2 regions of the Paenibacillus sp. TAB_01 genome follow, and region 2 is predicted to be linked to the other one. Evidence: predicted binding sites of a transcription regulator. Region 2 holds the regulator's gene; the other holds the start of a gene.
The links. Region 2 encodes NrdR, which represses ribonucleotide reductase genes. Its sites were predicted from a motif close to AACACNATATATNGTGTT; they were not measured.

Region 1 (8,412 bases), 200 kb from region 2:
GGTCAATACCTTCTTCGCCGTTTCAATCTGATGAGGCATCGGAGTCAAGTTCTGAATATGCATCAAAGATTGGAGCTCGTCGAAGTCCGAAATGAGGCTGGCCTGCTCGGCTTCATATGCCAGCTGGTACAGGGTCCGAATCATCCCAAGGGCCGCCCCGCTGGGCTCGCTGGTGCAAATTCTCGAACCATTCGCGGTCAAAATGCAGCTGAACATCCTCGTTGAAGGGGCGCACGTGTTCTTTTTTGTCCGTTGGTTGCATGGTATGCCGCTCCTTTACTGCCATCCTTTAGGGTAGCTTATTGGCATATCGGATGAGTGTTGTAATTTTTAGTATGGACGAAAAGAAACTCTTTCATAACCTGAGGGAATCCATTATCATGAGTAGTAATTAGGGCGGAGGGGAAGGATGGCTGTGAAAAAATGGGGCGCGGCGCTGTTAGCTATCGCATGCCTGGGAGCTGTCCTTTATTTGTGGCTGCAGCCGCCGGAGCCCCCGCGTTTGACGCCGATCGATGAAGATGCGGTGACAGCGATAGACGAGACGGGAGATTTGCTGGCAGCGGATACGTACCAGGTATTCAGCATTAATAGTAAGAACGGGCAAGGAACACGCATTCTTCAAACGGCGGAGCCGGTCAGCGCAATCAGCTATACTCCCGACTATACGGTTATCACTGTTTATAATAGTAGCGATCCGAAGGCGTTCCATGGATTTTATGTGCGGGATAAGCAGTCCTCCGGCTTTGTGCAGTATGCTGTGCCGCAAATGTCGCCCAAGCTCAGCTATGTCTCTGGCGATCTTCTGTTCGTGTCCGGTGCGGATAAAATCGCGCAAAAGGGCGGCGACATGACGAAGGTCGGCATTTATCAGCTTAAGGAGCACAGATGGGTGAAGGAATGGATGGTGCCCGGGGGCGTAGAGGATGTAACCGGCAGCGGCAAGGACGTTTATTTCGTTACGTCCAATAATGCGGAAACGAGCTCCAATCTGTATAAAGCGGATCTGCAAACAGGGGAATGGGTCCAAATGATCCAGCATGCCCGCAGGTATCCGCTGGATCAAGTTGCGCTCGATTCGAACGGAGATACGTATATCGGCACCTCGCAGCGCGTCAAGAGCGAATGGTCGAACAAAATATACCGCTTTAACCCGCAGCAGGTTCCCTACGAGCTGACGAGCAGCTTCGTGTCCAACACGAAGCCGTATTTCTTTACTATGAAGGCATTGAGGGGTAAAATGCTTATAACACGGTTCGACGTCTCGGACAAAGCGGCCGACATAGAAAAGCCTCTCGCGCTGCTCGATTTGAAAACGCGCAAGCAGGCGCATTTGACGTGGGAGCACCGGCCGGCAGCCGCAGCTGCGTCGGAAGACGGATTTGTGGTGCTGGGAGAGGACGGGATGCTGGCAATCGTTGCGCCGGACGCCGTGGAGCGGCCGACGCGGGAATTCCAGCTGCCGGAGCTGACAGAAGGCAAACGGCTTGCCGTGAAGAAGTGAAAGGCGGGGAAGCAGACAGCATGAAAGAGAAATGGCGTTTTATATCCTCGGGGGCGCATGACCCCGCATACAATATGGCTGCAGATGAAGCGATTCTTATTGCGCACAGCGAGGGGAAATCTCCGCCGACCGTACGGTTTTACGGATGGTCGCCTGCAACCTTGTCGATCGGGTATTTTCAGAAGGCGATGGAAGAAATCGATTTCGAGCAGCTGAAGGCGGAAGGGCTCGGCTTCGTGCGCAGACCTACAGGCGGACGCGCCGTCCTTCACGATAAGGAGCTGACGTACAGTCTGATCGTCTCGGAGAATTACCCTGGCATTCCGAGAAGCGTAACCGAAGCGTACCGCGTGCTGAGCGAAGGGCTGCTGCTGGGCTTCCGCAAGCTGGGGCTTAACGCGCAGATGGTTCAGCTCGAAAGCGATGAGGACAAGACCAAATACGCCTCGATGGGCTCGGCGGCCTGTTTCGATTCCCCCTCGTGGTACGAGCTGGTGGTGGAAGGGCGCAAAATCGCAGGGAGCGCGCAGACGCGGCAAAAACAGGTCGTGCTGCAGCACGGCTCAATCCTGCTCGATATGGATACGGATCAGCTGTTCCGTGTGCTCAAATTCAAAAACGAGCGCATTCAGGAGCGTCTGAAGCAGCAATTTATCCATAAGGCGGTAGCCATTAACGACCTGTGCCGGCAGCTGGAGAGACCGACGGTGCAGATCGAGGAAGCAGAGCAGGCTTTTCGCAGCGGCATGGCGGAGGGGCTGAACGTAGAGCTGGTGGAAGGCGGTCTGACGGATTACGAGCATTCGCTTGTGATGCAGCTCATGGAAGAAAAATATGCGAACGAAAGCTGGAACCTTCGGAGGTAGCTTAGGCTGCCCCCGGAGGTTTCTTTTTTTTGGAGATGAGGTGCTAAGAAATCTAAGAAGTAAGCTGCTGAAACGCTTGCTGAAGCTTCCGAGTCACAGGCCCGGCTGCCCGCTGCTTACAGGCTCCCCATTGACGCTGATGACCGGCATGACCTCCTGGGTGGTGCTGGTAAGAAACGCTTCATCGGCGGTATGTAAGTCTTCGAGTGTGAACGGCTCTTCCTGAAGCGCGATGGACAGCTGGCCGGCAAGGCGGATCACGACGTCTCGCGTAATGCCGTGCAGAATGAGATGGTTCGCGGGATGGGTGCGGACAACGCCGTCCTTGACGATCATGAAGTTCGAGGCGCTGCATTCGGTCACGACGCCGCTGCGGTGCAGGATGACGTCATCGGCCCCTTGATCGATAGCATGCTGCTTGGCCATTACATTGGGAAGCAGATTCAATGTCTTCAAGTCGCAGCGCAGCCAGCGGATATCGTCCATGGTGATGGCACGGATGCCCTTCTCCATCGTCTGCAGCGGTCTGGTCAGAGGCGAGCAGTAAGCCATCAGAACGGGCTCGGCTTGAGGAAACGGATGCGAGCGGGGCGCTTCCCCGCGGGTCATCTGCATATACACAATCCCCTCGTCCAATTCGTTCAGACGGATCAGCTCGACGAGCCGCTCATTCAGCTGCGGGATCGGATAAGGCAGAGCGATCCGGGTATCGCGGGCGCTCTTTTCCAGTCGGCGGTAATGCCCCTCCGCTTCAAAAATACGGCCGTTGTAAACGCGGAACACTTCATAGACGCCGTCGCCGAAGTAATAGCCGCGGTCCTCAGGCGAAATGCGAACTTGCTCTTTAGGTAAAAATTCATTCTGATACAGGTACATGCTGAAGCCTCCTAAGCAAGGCGTGCGGATGGTTCCGAACGGCGGAACGCAGGCAGCCCCGGATGATAACATAGCTTGATAAGCCTTAGGTTATCAGAGGTCGGAGGGCCGTGTCAAAGCGCCGCAATCGTTTTGCGCATACTCATCATATAGCCGGTATGCACGCCTTCATGATACAGGCTGAAGGCGATCACGGCGCCTACCGTATCCATCCCTTTGAAAGGCTGAACAAGCTTGTCTGCGGTCCGGCTGTACAGCTTCTGCTTGATGCGAAGCGGCTGCTCGGTCAAGATGGATTTCAGCTCTTCGAGCGTTGGAGGCTGCAGAGTCCAGTCCGCCGGCTTGGTGCCGTTCGCGAACAGGCCCGGGTACGTTTCCGGAAGCTTGAACGGCTCGCCGGCCAGCTTGAAGCACAAGCTTTCCTGAACCGTTGCGATATGACCGAGATGCCAGCGCAGCGTATTGTTGTATCCCGCCGGCATAATATCGGCTGTTTCCTCCGTAGTCAGTTCAAGCTGCTGCAGGGTTCTTTCGCGGACCAGGCCCAGCTGTAAAAAAAGAATTTCATTCGTCATGCGCAGATCGCTCCCGTCGGCTGATTTAATAGGTTTGAAAAACGGTTAAGTAATGCAAGTGAGCCAAGCTTAGCTGAAGTATTCAGGCGGAGCCCGGCTTGAACCGGGAAGGCGCGGCCGTGAATCCCAGGCGCGCGTTTCGGAACTGGAGGGAGGCGGGTCAAAAACAGGTCTGCACATCAAAGTACAGTTGCTTGCGGGCTCGCCGCTCCCGCCTTTCACCTACATATAAGTATATGGTATACCAGGAATGTTGTACAACCCCGAGCTATATTGACACAGACGGGAGCTTGTTGGCTATAGGCCTTAAGAAGCGAAATGGGCGAAGCAAGACCTAAAATAAAAGGAGTTTTTGTCGAAAATAAAACCGCTTCGGGCGCACGAAAAAGAGAGCTTATTCGAGTAAATAGGAGCATTCGGCACGGTACCTCGTCCTATTTACCAAAATTCGCTATCCGCCTATTAGAAACACAATATATTGTAATGTATAATAGTCATCACACACTATATATAGTGATGTATGGTGCAGCTTATTTAGGGAGGTTGTCCGGATTGAAGACCGTACAAGGGAACAAATTGAGCGGACTCAGCGAGAAAATTTTTCTCGATCGCTACGCGCTAAAGAATGCAGATACAAGCCAGACGAAAGTTGGGGACACCGTCTTGGTATTAACGAAAGACGATCCCAAATTCCCGGCCAAGGAAGTCGGCGAGGTTATCTCTCGTGAAGGAGACATCGTCAAGGTCCAGCTGCGCAGCGGGGATCTGGTGGAATCGAGTGTCGAGAAGCTGACACTGACGGTGGAGAAGACGCCTGAACAGCTGTGGGAGCGTCTGGCGAAGGCCATGGCCTCTGTTGAAGCGACCCCTGAGAAAAGAGAAGAATGGACACATAAATTCAAATATATTTTAGAGGATTGGAAGCTGGTACCCGGGGGACGTATTGCCGCCGGGGCGGATGCGAGCGACGAGCTGACCTTATTCAACTGCTACGTTATTCCTTCTCCTCATGACAGCCGCGGAGGCATCATGAGCACGTTGACGGAAATGACGGAGATTATGGCCCGGGGCGGCGGCGTAGGCATTAACCTGTCCTCCCTTCGTCCGCGCCGCTCGATCGTCAAAGGCGTGAACGGCTCCTCCAGCGGTGCGGTTTCCTGGGGAGGCCTATTCAGCTATGCAACCGGTCTGATCGAGCAGGGAGGCAGCCGCCGCGGGGCGCTGATGCTGATGATGAACGATTGGCATCCTGATGTGGTGGACTTTATTACAGTGAAGCAGACGATGGGGCAGATCACGAACGCCAACCTGTCGGTTTGCGTAAGCAACGGGTTTATGAAGGCGGTCAAGGAGGATCTGGACTGGGAGCTCGTCTTCCCCGATACGAACGATCCGGAGTACGATCAGGTATGGGACGGCAATCTCGATAAATGGAAGCAGCTCGGCAAAAAGGTCATCGTCCAGCGCACCGTGAAGGCTCGTGACGTATGGCATACGATTATCGAATCGGCCTGGAAATCCGCCGAGCCCGGCGTTGTCTTCATGGAATATTATAATCAGATGTCCAACAGCTGGTATTTTAATCCGATTATTTGTACGAATCCTTGCGGAGAGCAGGGACTGCCGGCTTGGGGCGTCTGCAATTTGTCGGCGATCAATCTGTCGCAATTTTACGATGCGAAGAAGGAAGATGTGGCTTGGGACGAACTCGGCAAGGTGGTTCGTTACTCCACGCGTTTCCTGGATAACGTTATCGACAAAACGCCGTATCATTTCGAAGAGAACCGGCTGAACCAGCAGAGCGAGCGCCGCGTAGGCTTGGGCACGATGGGTTTGGCGGAGCTGATGATCAAGCTCGGCATCCGTTACGGCAGCCCGGAATCGCTGCTGTTCCTCGATCAGCTGTACGGCTTTATGGCGAAGGAAGCCTACCTGGCTTCGGCAGATATTGCGGAAGAAAAAGGCAGCTTCACGCAGTTCGAGGCGGAGCCGTTCCTGCAAAGCGGGTTTATGAAAAATATGACCGGCGTGTATCCTGAGGTTGGATCCGCTATTCAGAAAAAAGGCATGCGCAACGTGACCGTCATCACCCAGGCGCCTACGGGCAGCACAGGAACGATGGTCGGTACCTCGACGGGGATCGAGCCTTACTTCGCCTTTGAATATTATCGTCAAAGCCGCCTGGGCTTCGACAAGCAGTATGTGCCGATCGCTCAGGAGTGGAAGGATGCGCATCCGGATCAGGAGCTGCCGGATTATTTCGTCACAGCGATGGATTTGTCGGCGGAGGGCCACATCCGCGCTCAGGCTGCGATCCAGAAGTGGGTCGACAGCTCGATTTCCAAGACGGCGAACTGTCCGTCCGATTTTACGGTAGACGAGACGAAGCGCTTGTATGAGCTGGCCTTCGATCTGGGCTGCAAGGGCGTGACGATTTACCGGGACGGAAGCCGCGATGTGCAGGTGCTTTCTACCGAGAAGAAAGAAGAGAAGCCGGAAGAGAAGAAGGCGGCTCAGGAAGTGTTGAAGGCGGAAGCTGAACCGGAAGCGGTGAAGGACAGCCCAAGTCCGAAAGCAGCGGTTAAGCCGGAGACTTCAAGTCCGGCGAACATTAGCAGCGGCAGCGGCAGCTTGGTCAGCGCTTTGACTTCGGCAAGTGCGGAGCCGGTCGTCGACAAGGAGTACAAGCGCCGCCCGCAAATATTGCGCGGTGCGACTTATAAATTCAATACGCCGTTCGGCATGGCCTATATCACAATCAACGATATGAACGGCTCGCCGAGCGAAGTGTTCCTCAACGTGGGCAAAGCGGGCTCCGACGTGTTTGCGATGTCCGAGGCGCTCGGCCGCGTCTGCTCCTTGTTCCTGCGCTACGGCGATCACGGCAACAAAGTTCAGCTGCTGACCAAGCATCTGAAAGGGATCGGCGGCTCCGGCGCGATCGGCTTCGGCGCCAACCGCGTCGAATCGATCGCCGATGCGGTCGCCAAGGCGCTGGAGATGCACGGCGAGTTCAACGACGATGCGGACGCCTACGTCACGGCGACGCAGGAGATCGTGGCGGAGCCTGCGACGGCGCAGTACGCCGTGAACCGTCAAGCGGCCACGTCGCTGAGCCTGTGCCCTTCGTGCGGCTCGGCCTCGCTGATTAACAGCGAGGGCTGCAAGAACTGCAGCAGCTGCGGCTACAGCAGGTGCAGTTAAAGGGATGAGAGAGGCTCCTTAGGGGCCTCTGTGAAATTCCATAATTCTTTAGAATTGTTCCATAATTCCTTAGACGATTTGTTGCAGAATTCCTTAGAAGTATATGTTTATACAAAAAAATGAATAATAATACAGAACGGCAAACGACAACATTGATCGTTTGCCTTTTTTATTATGATCGTAAAAGTAATGGAGCTGAGGAAGTTATGAATAGAAAGAAATTGCTATTTGTTCCAAAAGTTTATGATGATGAAAGTTTAGTTAGCTATATTTATCGATTGGCTAATGTAAATAATTATGAAGTAGCTTGGATATATGAGTTGCTCGGGGTGGATGTTAATAAAATACGTACACAGGGATTTCAACTTGGAAATGAAAAAATAGATATATCAATTCTCTTTGAAATTACAGGAATAGATCAATTTGTATTTGATAACTTGTCTTTGAATATAAAGAATTCAAATTCATTGATCCAAAACACAATTGATCAATTTGCAATTAGAAATATAAAAAGACAGTTTTGTCCGTTATGTATAAAAGAGAGAATCTATTATAGGAAAATATGGGATATTAATATTTACACACGATGTCATATTCATAATTGCTTATTGATGTGTAGATGCGTTAATTGTAATAGACATTTAACTAATCAGGACATTTTAAGTGGATTCTGTAAGTGTGGGACTATGATATCCAGTAATTTGATCATAGGGTGTAATACTTCTAATTTAGGACAACTAATTTCAACAAAAATTGAACAATCTGTAAGTGTATCTCGAATAAATTCTACATTATCAGAAGGTTTTGGGAAGTTAAGAATCGATTTAATAATATACCTAATAATATTCCTATCAATAAAAATTTCACAGGGTTTTTATCAGAGAAGAATTTCATTTACTCAAACAAGCGATGTTCATTTTAATGATAAAATTGTGAACGAAGCATTCGGTATTTTTATCAATTGGCCACAATCATTTTATGATTTTTTAAATGAATTCAAAATGATTCCCAAAGCCTCTCAATTGCTGACAGGATTAAAAAAGGATTTTGGACGTTTTCATTTTGAGCTTATTAAATTATCTAAAATTGATGAATTTAGTTTTATTACAAATGAGTATAGAAATTATTTACAAAATTTTTGGGATGGTGGAAGTGGTCAAAAAATTTTAGATGTAAACTTACGCAAAAAGTATATTAGTGCATATCAGGCTATTAAACTCATGGGGACCAAGTCGATTAATTTTTCAACCCTAATTACTGAAGGTTTAATAGAAGGCAGAATTGTTTTAAGACCATCTAAAAACTTAATATTAATCGATAAATCCTCTTTAGAGAACTATAAAAAACAAAGAGATTTATCCCTAAAAAGTAATAGAAACCAGTTCGA
Region 2 (8,412 bases):
TTAACTCAAGTAAGATATTTCGAATAATGGGGTGAAGAACAGGCAACTCTTCAAATACGATTCTACCATCAACGGTAAGCTCATCGAAGTACCGGCGGATAATCATTTGATGCTCTTGATGTTGTTTTAAGAGCTCATACTCTTTAAGTGGATTTTCATCAAGCGCATGTTTAATTTTCCCCGCCCTTCGTCCAGGCACATTTTTGAATATAGTAACTTCATGTGGGTCGTACTCCCAAATTGTATCGTGGTGATCATCTGATCGCTTTGGCATTGCAAAAAAATGAAACGTTTGTTGTACACCAAATACATATGCTGATAGACGATGACATTCTTCAATTGTTTCTGCTCTTGCCAATAGTCGAGCGATCTGTAGACAATCGTTTTTACGACTTTTGAAATGGTTGTAACGATCAGTTATCTGTTCGGCAATTTTAACTACGCGAACGATCGTATTCTTAGCCTGATCAATCAAAAAACGAACGCCCGGTTTTTTTCCATTAATTTCTACAAACCAACCTTTTAGACCTTGCCATTCAGATAGACGCGCGGATCGTGATTCTTCGACGTTAAAGTCACCAGATATATCTGCCGCTTCTTCCTTTGTTACGATGTGATCCACAATTCGTTGAATATTTTCATCTGAAATCTCATGAAAATATTGCCGAACCTTCTCTTGCTTGTCCATGATTACGAGAACAAAATTGCGAAGCATTTGAACGAACTTCTCTTTATAAGCCAAAAACGAAGCTGTTCGCATCATGTCTTCATTAAAAGAAGCGCGGCTAATTTGGGCAAAGAAATTTGAAGATTCAGTTTGCAATGATTTAAACCGATCCATGAGTTCCTTCCAAACGATCCGCAAGTCGTAAGGTTGCCCTTCTTTCCACTTTTTTAACTTGTCGAGCTCTTCCATCATACGATCAGGAATATGCCGTTCAAACTCGATGCCACGAATAGAACGAAGACTATTTTGAAGTCCCTCAATCATACGTTCCAATTCGATCGTTATGTCCGTGATACTATAGAGTGAACGCCGGTTTTTCAACTCTTCGATACGCTTAGCCTTAGAGGTATCTTGATGACCGAGCACATTACCCCATTTTTCTAGGCTTTTTAGTGCATCATCAAGCTCCTTTTCCGTGAGGTCTATAAACCGCCCTTCAAATTCAGGCCGCTGCTTCAGATCCGTTAAGATCTCTGAGATGGTGTACATACTCCCTTGAAACTCCAATGCGGTTTTTTGGAACAAAACCCGACAAATAGGTCGGTAGATGCCCGCTTTATCTTCTGACAAATATTTCGTTTCTTTGATTTGATCAAAGGGAGAAAACATTCTTCTATCCTTTCTTCGACTATTACTGTCGTATTAGGTTTATTTATGGTTCCGATTCATAAAACAGTTTCCAGAAAGACTCTATCTTTCTTCTTTTTCGACGTTTTCCTATTTATTCCTCCCGATAATCTAACTTTAGACTAGACACTATAGCAACTAGGCTATACTATGGCCTGTCTCCGACACTTTGTGCACGAAACTGATTAGTCCATCAAATGCCTTTCTAAACGTCTCTAATACAAGTGGATTACCGTTACGTCTGCTTATATGGTAAGCCACAATTTCACCGTTCCAAAGATCCTTTACGACGGATAAGTAAATCCGATCGTCAAATACACGATATTGCGTAACATCGGTAACCCGCTTTGATTTGGGCCTTCGGCCGTGATTCTCAGCTACTCTTCCATCCGATACAGCTGCTTCATAGCTTGTTCGATAGGCATATTTTCGATGGATGATTGCCTGGATTCCTAGCTCGCGCATGAGACGCAGAACCTTCTTATGATTCACGACATGGCCATATTGACGATACATGCGACGATACCCCACCGTCTCCTGCTTACGCCCAAATATGCACGCGGTGCCGCCGCTGTAACCCTCCCGATTCAAGATGTGTAACCACTTTTTTAAGACGTCCACCTCTAACTGCAGCCGCCGAAGTTCACGCTCCTGTTCTGTCTCAATCCTAGAAGGATTCCCTCGCTTATCCTTAAATCCAGCAATCCCGCATTCCCGATACGTCCTCATCCACTTTTTCACACGGTCCTTATCTTGAATGTCCAAATGTTCCGAAATCTTTCGGTAACTCCATCCATCTTCTACATGAAGCCGAATGGCTTCCACTTTTAATCATTTTGGATAATGCTTAAACTTTTGTCCTTTTATCGCCATAAAAATGCACCCATTAGAATTCATCGGATTAACCAAGGGGTTTTTCCAATGTCTATTCTAAGGGGTGCACTTCATAATTGGTTCCGAGGACTTTTTTTATGGAGCCTAGGGGGATGTATGAATCCCGATTGAATTTGCTCACGATGCTTTTTCGACGATGACGACCTTAGCGGTAGATTCAGACGCCGTGCTCCTCCGCTCCGCTACGTCCGCGCGGGCGAACCCCGGGGTTGGGCCCCTGCCCAGACATAAAAAAATCCCCGGAACCTAGTTGGTTCCGAGGACTTTTTTTATGGAGCCTAGGGGGATGTATGAATCCCGATTGAATTTGCTCACGATGCTTTTTCGACGATGACGACCTTAGCGGTAGATTCAGACGCCGTGCTCCTCCGCTCCGCTCCGTCCGCGCGGGCGAACCTCGGGGTTCGGCCCCTGCCCAGGCATAAAAAAATCCCCGGAACCCTAATTGGTTCCGAGGACTTTTTTTATGGAGCCTAGGGGGATCGAACCCCTGACCTCATCGCTGCCAGCGATGCGCTCTCCCAGCTGAGCTAAGGCCCCGTGTGGCGACAAAAAGAAATATACCACATGAACGAAAACCTTGTCAACAGGTTTGTCCTATTTTCTGCAGTTATTTGTCTCCAACCCCATGCTTCGATAAAATTTCCGTCAGTTCTTTCATGAACATGTTAATATCCTTGAATTGACGGTACACGGAAGCGAATCGAATATACGCCACTTCGTCGACCGGATACAGCTGTCCCATCACAATCTCGCCGATCTCGCGGCTATCCACCTCCGCCGATGCGGTGTTGCGGATCTCCTTCTCCACCTGGGAGACGATCATATCCAGCTGCTCTACGGAAACGGGACGTTTCTCGCAAGCGCGGATCAGCCCTCTCAGCATTTTTTCGCGGCTGAACTCCTCGCGGCTGCCATCTTTTTTGATGACGATCAGAGGCGTCTCCTCCACCATTTCAAACGTGGTGAAGCGTTTGGTGCACCTCTCGCATTCTCTGCGGCGGCGTATCGATTTATTCTCGTTAGCGGAGCGTGAATCCAGCACCTTCGTTCCCGCATAGTCACAGTAAGGACATTTCATTAAGGCTTCCCTCCTTTTCTTTTCGTTTCATGTTGCTTTCATTTTTATTTTCAGCCCCATAACAAACTGCCCTCGGATTTGCCAGTGAATCCCTGTAATGAACTTCAGCAAAAAGCACATAATAGGATTACCAACCGACAAGGAGGTGAACAGACATGGGTGCAGGACAATCCAGAAGCAGCAACACATTGGTTGTGCCACAAGCGAACCAAGCTTTGGATCAGTTGAAATACGAGGTAGCTCAAGAATTGGGAATCGCAATTCCACAAGACGGTTACTACGGTAACATGGCTACTCGTGACACTGGTGCAATCGGTGGACACATCACTCGCCGCCTGGTACAAATCGCTGAGCAAACACTTGCTGGCGGTAACCGCTAATTAAGCGACACACACAGAGGAAAAGAAGAAGAAGTATTGGACAACGGGCTCTTAAAGGAGCTTGTCCAATGCTTCTTTCTTTTTCCGGGTACAATCACGAAGCGATACCCCATTCTTTTGAATAGAGCTTGTGATACTTATTATAATAATACAAAACGCGCTGAATGTAATGCCTTGTTTCACCGTACGGGATACTGTCCGCATTAAGCAGCGTGCCGTCCCACTCCTCCGACTGCAGCCACCGGATAACTTTGCCCTGACCGGCGTTGTATCCGGCGATAACCGCTACCTGGTTTCCCTTAAACTGCTTGTGAAGGTAGCTTAGGTACCAGGTCCCCAGCTGAATGCTGACCGAAGGATTGTCCAGATTGTTTTTCCATTCCGGCGAGAACTTCCCCGCCTCCACGATCCAATCGGACGTTTCAGGCATCAGCTGCATTAAACCGAAGGCGCCTTTTTTGGATGAAATATTCGTTTTATAATTGGATTCGACTCGAATAATTGCGGCGATAAGCAGCGGATCAACTTCATATTTCTCCGCATTGGAGCGGATCTCTTCCTCGTACTTGATCGGATACAGCAGCTTTCCGACTTTATCGCTGCTGATGAACAGAAGGACGACGAAGGTAATGAACAGCAGAGCGAATACACGCTTTTTACGCCAAAAGCCGAAGCTCATAGCAGCCTCCTTTCCTTGAGGAAAGTTTTCACTTGACCTTCTGTCTGCTCCAAGGTGCCTTGATTATCGATGACAATATCCGCGAGTGCTTTCTTGCGCTCAATATCCATCTGGGCCCGAAGCCTCTGCTCGGCCTGCTCTCTGGTCAGTCCGTCCCGCTGCATCAGCCTGTCCAGCTGAAGCTCGCGTGGAATATATACGACCATGACCGCTTCAAACAAGGACTGCAGCTCGGATTCATATAATAAAGGAACATCCACCACGACCAGCTTGTCCGGATGCAGCCGCTGCAGCTCCGCCATCCGTTCGCGCATTGCAGCACGAATCGGCGGATGGGTAATACGCTGCAGCTCTTGAAGCGCATCCGGGCTGGCGAATACGATCTCTCCAAGCTTTTTGCGGTGGAGGGAACCGTCCGGCAGCAGCAGCTCCGCCCCCCAGCGCTCTACAATTTGCGCCAGAGCGGGCATCCCGGGCTCTACAACCTCCCGCGCAATGCGGTCGGCATCAACCAGCATCGCCCCGCGCCGCACCAACATCTCCGAAACCGTGCTTTTGCCACAGGCGATGCCTCCGGTCAAACCGATATTCATAGCCAATTCTCCTAGTATTAATAATAATGACAGCTCACAATAGTTTCATAATACCCATAATAATCAGAACGAAACCAGGGAACATCGATAATCGGCGAATCCACGACAATTCCGAGTACATAAAGCCTATCCGCAAGCCGCTGGCCAAAAACGTGCCGCTGGCCAAGGCAATGACCGTCGACGTCAGCCACGGGGTAAAGCCGATCAGCGCGGCGCCAATCCCGGCGCCAAAAGCGTCCAAAGACAGGGCGACGCCCAGTAAAAGCGCCTCATACGGCGAAATGTTGCCCGAACGGTTCGATATCCGCGATCGATGGGGTTCTCAGGATTTGAATCACCAGCCCCAGACGTTTCAGCTCGATGTACACAATTTCTTTCGTCCGGTGAACCGGCGGCATCGCGCTTTCTTCCCGAACCGTCAAATCCTTGCTATCCTGCGGATCTTTCCCGGCCGGCACTTCTTCGGACTTCTCCTCTTTCTTCTCGCTGACTACCTGGTAGACCGCCCAGATGCCGATGCCGATCAGAATAACTCCGCCGATCGCTTTGGCAAAGACCGGATCGACAAATTGGCTGATCCAGACCCCGATCTGCATCGCCATATAAATGATGCATCCGGAGCATAATGAGATAATGCCTATCGAGATGAGCGGCATCCGGATTTTGCGCAAGCCATACATGACTCCGACGCCAAAACCGTCTAAGCTTACCGCTAAAGCCAACACCAACAAGGAGACAACAGGCAGCATGAGTAAAGACCTCCCGACCGTTTTACCCTACTATATGGCGAAATTGGGCGGAGGGTGCACATCTGGCAGCGTACCACTTGCCGAAAGCTAGGCTTTTCTAATTCGTTTGCGTTTTAACGGCTGGCATTGGGGGCAAAAATGCGTGCCGCGTCCCCCGAGCACCGTCTTCTCAATAGCGTAACCGCACTCGGAGCAGGGCTCCCCTTTACGGCCATACGTTTTGAGCTGATGCTGGAAGAGACCGATTTCCCCCTGCCCGTTCACGTAAGATTTGATGGACGAGCCTCCGGCGGCGACAGCGTCGTTCAGCGTGCTGACGATAGCTTCGTGAAGAGCCGCCAGCTCTTGCGCCGACAGCGTATTAGCCTCCCGCTCCGGATGGATCTTGGCCAGAAATAAGGACTCATCCACATAAATATTCCCGATGCCGACGATATATTCCTGATTGAGCAGCAGCGGTTTGATTTTGGTCGTTCGGTGGGCAATCTTGTCCTTGAAAGCCTTCAGGGTGAAGCTCTCCTCAAGCGGCTCGAGTCCAAGCTTCTTGAGCGGCTTCTCCTCCAGCTCGCGTCCCTTGGGAAATAAATGCATCGTGCCGAACTGGCGCACATCCTTGTAGCGCAGCTCGGTGCCGTCCGTAAAATGAAACACGACATGCGTATGAAGCTCCAGCGGATCTTCCTGCTTGTACAGGCCGTAGCGGCCTTCCATCCGCAAATGCGAGACCAGCGCGAAATCGTCTAAAAGAAAGCGGAGAAACTTCCCTCTCCGCTCTATGGATTGAATCGTCTGCCCCTCCAGCAGAAGGCAGAATTCCCCGATCTCCTCGGGAAGCTGAATAATGCGGGGCAGATGAACGCTGACGCGTTCGATGCTCTTCCCTACAACCAGCTGGTTTAAGGTTCGCCGAATCGTTTCGACCTCCGGCAGCTCCGGCATGATGCTTCACCTCTGAGAAGTTGATAGTGGCTATATATTGTGCGGTACGCTCTGCTTCTTACTTGGCTTCGTACCAGTTGCTTCCCGTATCAACATCCGCCTTCAGCGGGACGTCGAGCTTCAGCGCGTTCTCCATGACTTCGGGAACCAGCGTCTTCATCACGCCAATTTCCTCCTCCGGCACCTCGAACACCAGTTCGTCATGCACCTGCAGCAGCATCCGGCTGCGCAGCTGTTCGCGCTTCAGTCGCTCGTCCATCTGAACCATGGCGAGCTTGATAATATCCGCCGCGGTTCCCTGAATCGGCGTATTCATTGCAGTCCGCTCGGCGAACGAGCGCAGATTGAAATTCGACGCCTTGATCTCCGGCAAATAGCGGCGGCGCTGCAGCAGCGTCGTCACGTAGCCGTCCTGGCGAGCTTTTTGGACGATATCGTCCATATATTTGCGAACCCCTTGGAACACGGCAAAATACTGCTCGATAAACGCCGCCGCGTCCTTGCGGGTAATATTCAAGTTTTGCGATAAGCCGTAATCGCTGATGCCGTATACGATCCCGAAGTTAACGGCTTTGGCCTGCCGCCGCATGTTCGAGTCCACCTCGGACTCCGCAACGCCGAATACGTCCATCGCGGTCTTGGTGTGAATATCCATATTGTGGCGGAACGCTTCCATCAGCCGCTCATCCTGGGAAATATGCGCCAGCACGCGAAGCTCGATCTGCGAATAGTCCGCGGTCAGAATCGACCAGCCCGGCTCGGAGGGCACGAACACCTTGCGGATTTTGCGGCCTTCCTCGAGACGGATCGGAATGTTCTGCAGGTTCGGATATTGGCTGCTCAGCCGGCCGGTCGCCGCGATCGTCTGCCGGTAATACGTATGCACCTTGCCGGTATCCTCGCGGACCTCCTTCAGCAGTCCCTCTACATAAGTAGACTGCAGCTTGGCCAGCGTCCGGTAATGAAGAATATGCCCGATCACCGGATGATGCGGCTCCAGCCTCTCCAGCACTTCGGCGTCGGTGGAATAACCGGTTTTCGTCTTCTTGACGGGCGGCAGCTGCAGCTTCTCGAACAAAATTTCCCCAAGCTGCTTCGGCGAATTGAGGTTAAACTCCGTCCCCGCGGCATCATAAATGTCGCTGACGATCCGGTCGATCTCGCTGCCCAGCTCCGCGCCGTATTGTCTCAGCGCGTCGGTATCGACCTGGATTCCCTTCTCCTCCATCGAGGCCAGAACACCGGCCAGCGGAAGCTCCAGCTCATAGAACAGCTGCTGCATTTCGCTGCTTTCCAGATCGCGCTGCATCGGCTCGATCAGGCCCTGGATGGCCGCGGCCTTGCGGCATAAATGCTCGCTCAGCGCCTCCGTCTCGGGCAGCCTGAATTTGGCTCCCTTGCCGAATACGTCCTCGTCCGGCTTCAGCGCAGGAAGACCGTACTTGGCCGCCAGGCCGCTTAACCATAGGGCCGACTCGGTCGGATCGAGCAAATAGCCTGCAAGCAGCGCATCGAACGAGACGCCGCGCAGCTGAATGCCCGCCCAGGCCAAAGCCACCTCAGCCCGGTGCTGGTCATAGACGGCGACCGATTTGTCGGCCGATTCGAGCCAAGCCTTCAGCTGGCGGGCCTCTTCTCCGTTCTCCTGAACCAGCGCAAACGGCACATAAAAGGATTGGCTCTTCCGCCTGAAGGGCAAGGCCGACAATCTCTCCATGGTGAGGGTTGTCCCCAATCACCTCG

Region 1: ACHHV8_RS23715 (adenosylcobalamin-dependent ribonucleoside-diphosphate reductase) is a predicted target of NrdR. The motif match lies at 4,322-4,339, and genes of this name have one in related genera.

What each region holds. Positions count from the first base shown of each region.
Region 1 is NZ_JBIFNP010000001.1:4,890,252-4,898,663, reverse strand. Features, by position in the region: partial or broken gene ACHHV8_RS23740 (DEAD/DEAH box helicase) at 1-262, opposite strand, end outside; gene ACHHV8_RS23735 (hypothetical protein) at 410-1,504, shown strand; gene ACHHV8_RS23730 (lipoate--protein ligase family protein) at 1,525-2,370, shown strand; partial or broken gene dat (D-amino-acid transaminase) at 2,423-3,246, opposite strand; gene ACHHV8_RS23720 (DinB family protein) at 3,360-3,821, opposite strand; gene ACHHV8_RS23715 (adenosylcobalamin-dependent ribonucleoside-diphosphate reductase) at 4,374-7,025, shown strand; gene ACHHV8_RS23710 (TniQ family protein) at 7,232-8,412, shown strand, end outside.
Region 2 is NZ_JBIFNP010000001.1:5,094,798-5,103,209, forward strand. Features, by position in the region: gene ACHHV8_RS24780 (TIGR02677 family protein) at 1-1,336, opposite strand, end outside; gene ACHHV8_RS24785 (IS3 family transposase) at 1,493-2,179, opposite strand; tRNA gene ACHHV8_RS24790 (tRNA-Ala) at 2,716-2,788, opposite strand; gene nrdR (transcriptional regulator NrdR) at 2,859-3,329, opposite strand; gene ACHHV8_RS24800 (alpha/beta-type small acid-soluble spore protein) at 3,485-3,709, shown strand; gene ACHHV8_RS24805 (lytic transglycosylase domain-containing protein) at 3,804-4,388, opposite strand; gene coaE (dephospho-CoA kinase) at 4,385-4,981, opposite strand; partial or broken gene ytaF (sporulation membrane protein YtaF) at 5,016-5,730, opposite strand; gene mutM (DNA-formamidopyrimidine glycosylase) at 5,818-6,669, opposite strand; partial or broken gene polA (DNA polymerase I) at 6,728-8,412, opposite strand, start outside.